One region of the Paenibacillus swuensis genome, then DNA from elsewhere that is predicted to be linked to it. Evidence: riboswitches for the same ligand, from Rfam matches in the RefSeq annotation. Region 1 holds a riboswitch; the other holds the start of a gene.
The links. A riboswitch is a leader RNA that binds a small molecule or an ion and turns the genes downstream of it on or off. The one in region 1 is predicted to bind FMN.
Positions count from the first base shown of each region.

Region 2: another riboswitch for FMN. It lies ahead of SY83_RS03480 (DMT family transporter); the one in region 1 lies ahead of ribD (bifunctional diaminohydroxyphosphoribosylaminopyrimidine deaminase/5-amino-6-(5-phosphoribosylamino)uracil reductase RibD).

Region 1 is NZ_CP011388.1:4,194,324-4,196,716, reverse strand. Features, by position in the region: gene SY83_RS18850 (phosphotransferase family protein) at 1-275, shown strand, start outside; gene SY83_RS18845 (peptidylprolyl isomerase) at 361-804, shown strand; FMN riboswitch at 942-1,114, shown strand; gene ribD (bifunctional diaminohydroxyphosphoribosylaminopyrimidine deaminase/5-amino-6-(5-phosphoribosylamino)uracil reductase RibD) at 1,449-2,393, shown strand, end outside.
Region 2 is NZ_CP011388.1:811,608-814,000, forward strand. Features, by position in the region: gene SY83_RS03475 (AraC family transcriptional regulator) at 158-937, shown strand; FMN riboswitch at 986-1,131, shown strand; gene SY83_RS03480 (DMT family transporter) at 1,269-2,252, shown strand; gene SY83_RS03485 (GlsB/YeaQ/YmgE family stress response membrane protein) at 2,332-2,393, opposite strand, start outside.

The sequences.
Region 1 (2,393 bases):
TGGCTGCCGACACCGGGCATTGCCGCATTAATCTGGCATTGTTATACGGCGTGAAAGAGGCGGATCGATTTCTACACTATTACAGGGAATTCATGGGAAAGGATGACCCCTATCACCCTTATTGGGATCTGGTCTCATTGGGTGATGGGGTAGAGGGACCTCCGCAGGTTTATAAGGGTTGGACGGACTTGGGATTGACGGGACTCAGCAATCAACTCATGGCGGAGAGGCTGGATCAGTATCTGGTCAGTGTCATAAAACGAATGCGGATTTGAGCCGCCAAGGTTTATATAGTATGATAGGTTTGGCAGTTCAATCGGAAATCCGCAGCGATTTCAAACTATGGAGGTACATATACTTATGAAGAAAAAAGGATCCATTAAATTAAAAAACGGCGGCGAAGTCGTTATCGAGTTTTATCCGGAAGAAGCGCCAAACACGGTGAATAACTTCGAAACGCTTGCCAACAGCGGTTTTTACAACGGTCTAACTTTTCACCGTGTGATCAAAGGATTCGTAGCTCAGGGCGGTTGCCCGAACGGTACAGGCGCCGGCGGCCCCGGATACACGATCAAATGTGAAGTGAAAACAAACACTAGCAAGCATGAGCGCGGTACGCTCTCCATGGCGCATGCGGGACGCGATACAGGCGGAAGCCAGTTCTTTATCTGCTACGAGCCTCAACCTCACTTGGACGGGAACCACACCGTTTTCGGTAAAGTAATCAGCGGCATGGAGCTTATTGATGCGGCTAAACAAGGCGACATCATGGAAGAAGTTAAAGTTTGGAACGAAGAAGAGTAAGACAAGCTCATGTGATTGTTGAAAGTCCCGGGACAGCATTCGCTGGATCCGGGCTTTTTCTTATGTGTTCCGAAGTTGCGGCTTCCCATCCCACACGAAAAACGGTATAATAAGTCCATTCTACAATTTCATATTCGCATTTCCTTCGGGGTCGGGTGAAATTCCCAACCGGCGGTGATGCTTGAAGCGGCTGAACTGCCGAGGCAAGCTAAGTCCGTGACCCGATATGCCGAGTGTTTCTGTTCGGTGTAGCGGTGGACTCGGTGTGAATCCGAGACCGACAGTACAGTCTGGATGGGAGAAGGAAAACGCAGACAAACGAACATCTAATGATGGATTGTGCTTTTTTTCACATCTGAACGGGGACACCTGTTTTTTGTGAGCATGAATTCGGATTCATCAGGTACCGTCATAAGTGTAAGAACCGTTGCAACCGTGATTCTACGACACCAAGTCATAATTTTTTAATTTGTGAACCGTGTCCTGAAAGTGATGTTGCGGAGGTCTTTCCATTTCGTCTTTGCGTTGTTTTCTCTTGTCATGAATAAACCTCTTCGGGATGAATGTCTCCAAGGGGTTTTTGTTTTGTCAGGAAGAAATGGCATGTCTTATTCACAGAGAGGAGCGGTAACAACATGGCGCATATGGATACTTTAAATGATGAATTCTATATGAAGCTGGCTGTGCAGATGGCGGCGTCCGCTCAAGGCCAAACGGGAGTCAATCCCGTAGTCGGCTGCGTCCTTGTTAAGGATGGCCGAGTAGTCGGGATGGGCGCCCATCTTCAGATGGGTACCGCGCACGCGGAAGTGCATGCTTTGGATATGGCCGGCGCGCTGGCCGAGGGGGCCACAGCGTATGTAACACTGGAGCCGTGCAGCCACCACGGCCGCACCCCGCCGTGTGCGGAGCGCCTGATCGCGGATCGTGTCAAGCGGGTCGTCATCGCCACAACGGATCCGAATCCGCTCGTTGCCGGACGCGGTGTGGAGCTGCTTAGAGCGCATGGCGTGCAAGTGGATGTAGGCGTTATGGAAGCGGAGGCGCGCGAGTTGAACGAAGCGTTCAACAAGTACATCGTGACGCGCATGCCGTTCGTCACGCTGAAGACCGCGTCCACGCTGGACGGCAAGATCGCCACGCGCACCGGGCAGAGCAAATGGATCAGCGGCGAAGCCAGCCGGGAGGCGGTTCACACGCTGCGTCATCGTCATCAGGCCATCATGGTCGGAGCGACCACGGTGGCCCTTGACGATCCGCAGCTGACGACCCGCCTGCCCGTTCCGGGGCTGCACCCGATCCGCGTCGTCGTCGACTCCACCCTTCGCATCCCGTTGGATGCGAGGGTGGTGACCGACGGCCTGGCGCCGACGATCGTGCTCACCACGGAACGGGCAGCCCCTGCGAAGGCCGCTGCCCTTGCCGCGCGGGGCGTCACCGTGCTTCGCTGCGGCGACGCCCCGCGGGTGGATCTCGCGCTCGCGATGCGAGCCTTAAGCGAGCGCGAGATCGGGTCTGTCCTCCTGGAAGGCGGAGGACAGTTGAACGGCGCGATGTTGTCAGCCCGGCTGGTCGACAAGATCGTCATG
Region 2 (2,393 bases), 1.6 Mb from region 1:
CTGGAATCGTTTTATGATATGGCTATACCTTGTAAGCGCGATCTTCGTAACTATCTAGAATTTTAAAGGATTATCCAACATTTCATTTATACGATTTGGCTTATTAACTTATAGGATTTGGCTAAGATAACGCATCATTAAGATTGGGGATGAAGATATGATTGCTCGTGTGGATTTTGTGTTTACCGCAACCCGGCCAGCCGCGACTTATGTCGGATTGCACCAGCACAGTTGTCATGAATTGGTTTACTATGCCTCGGGTACAGGCAAGACACAAATCGAGAACACAAAGCGCGAGTACCACCCGAATCACTATGCACTCGTTACCGCAGGAACGCCTCATGACGAGCAACGTTTTGAACATACGAACGTAATTTGTGTAGGTTTCCATCTGGAAGGCCAGGAGCTGCCCTTACTTCGCAATTCGCTGTACGCCGACATGACTCACCTCCCTGTTCTGCGCTCACTGCAAGACATGTTAACGGAAATGCAGTCGCAGCAAGCCTACCAAACCCATAAATTAAATGCCCTGATGAGCATGATCGTCATCGATCATTTGCGGATGGCCGCGCCAGCGGATTTCGGTCATAACCAGGATAACTTCGGGTACACCCGCAACTTTATGGACGAAAATTTCAACCAGAAGATGACATTGGAAAGTCTTGCGGCCATGGCTGGCTACAGTTCCGACCACTTTCGGCATCAGTTCAAGACCAAGTTCGGCCTCTCCCCCATGCAATACCTGCTCAACAAACGGCTGGAGAATGCCCGGCGGCTACTGCTCTATTCCAACTTGTCCGTGACTTCCATCGCAATGGAGTGCGGTTTTTCCACAGATGCGCAATTTTGTACTCTATTCAAAAGAGAGCAAGGCACCTCCCCGCGCGCATTCCGCCAACGGTCCGAGGAGAAAGAAGTGTGGGGCGGCCAGAATTAGCCTGTTGTGATCTTGAGTTTATTTGTGATATTATTCACTTAACTGAATATGAACCTTCGGGGCAGGGTGTAATTCCCTACCGGCGGTGAGGATGCGTTCGTGCGTCTAAGCCCGCGACTCCCGGTGTAACAGCCGGGACTGATTTGGTGAAATTCCAAGGCCGACGGTGAAAGTCCGGATGGGAGAAGGTTATAACAGCTTGTTGTTTATTGAATTTATTCAATGAACTGCAAGTTTGTTTGTCAATGCCCCTGCGGAATGCTTCATCCCGCGGGGGCTTTGTACTTCAACAGAAGGTTCAATTCGAATACATCCTTTAGGAGGTTACGAATTGGCAAACGCATCGAATGTCATTGGCAGCAAGAAAGGCACAGGCAACGCGTTCAACATCCGCGGGATCAACGGCATCTGGTATGTCGCGCTGGGTGCCGTCTTGTGGGGAGTGGATCCGCTTTTCCGGATTCTGTTGTTAAAGAGCTTCACCTCCGCTCAAATTGTGTTCATTGAACACGTATTATTGGCTTGTTACGCGGTGCCTGTGTTTATGAAATACCGTCATGCTTTAGCCGGCAAGATTACGCTCGCCGTGATCGGCGCCCTGCTCTTTATATCCTGGGGCGGCTCGGCCGTCGCCACCATCCTGTTCACCTCAGCGTTCGCGCACGGCAATGCGAATGCGGTGCTACTGCTGCAGAAGCTTCAGCCGCTGTTTGCGATTGTGTTAGCCCGTTTTCTGTTGAAAGAGGCGTTACCGCCTAAGTTCTCCGCCTATATTGCTGTAGCCATTATCGGTACTTATTTATTAACGTTCGGTTTCGCCTTGCCTGACTTAGGGTGGAGCGATCTCGGCACGCTAAGCTGTCTGTTCTCCATCATGGCGGCCATGCTGTGGGGCGGTTCGACGGTGATGGGGAAATTTTTGCTCCAAAAAGATTTCAGCTTTCACCTTGTGACCGCGATGCGTTTCCTGTTAGCTCTTCCCCTGTTGCTGGGGATTATGGTGGCGAGCGGTGACGCTTTTCACCTGAACAGCGAAGCGAATATCGCATTTCTGATCGTCAACTTGCTGTTTCAAGCCTTCTTTCCCGGTTTGCTCAGCATGCTGCTCTATTATAAAGGGCTGTCCTCCACGAAAGCGTCCATGGCCACGCTCGCCGAGCTTGCCTTCCCTGCTGTCGGCGTGTTTATTAACTGGTGGGCTTTCGGCTATACGTTAACGCTTGGCCAATTCGTCGGATTCCTGCTCATTTGGTCCACGTTATGGTTGATGAGTACTCGCCAAACGCTGGCATCCGCGGAGAATACAATCGCTTAATCCTATAGAAAGAGCCCTGGAAACATTCCGATGGAATGCTCCCAGGGCTCTTCTGCAGGTTATGAAAGTTGTGATTGTCTTAAGCGCGTCTCATACCTTTCAAGATGGCGCTGATAATCAATACGACGATAATCGCACCGA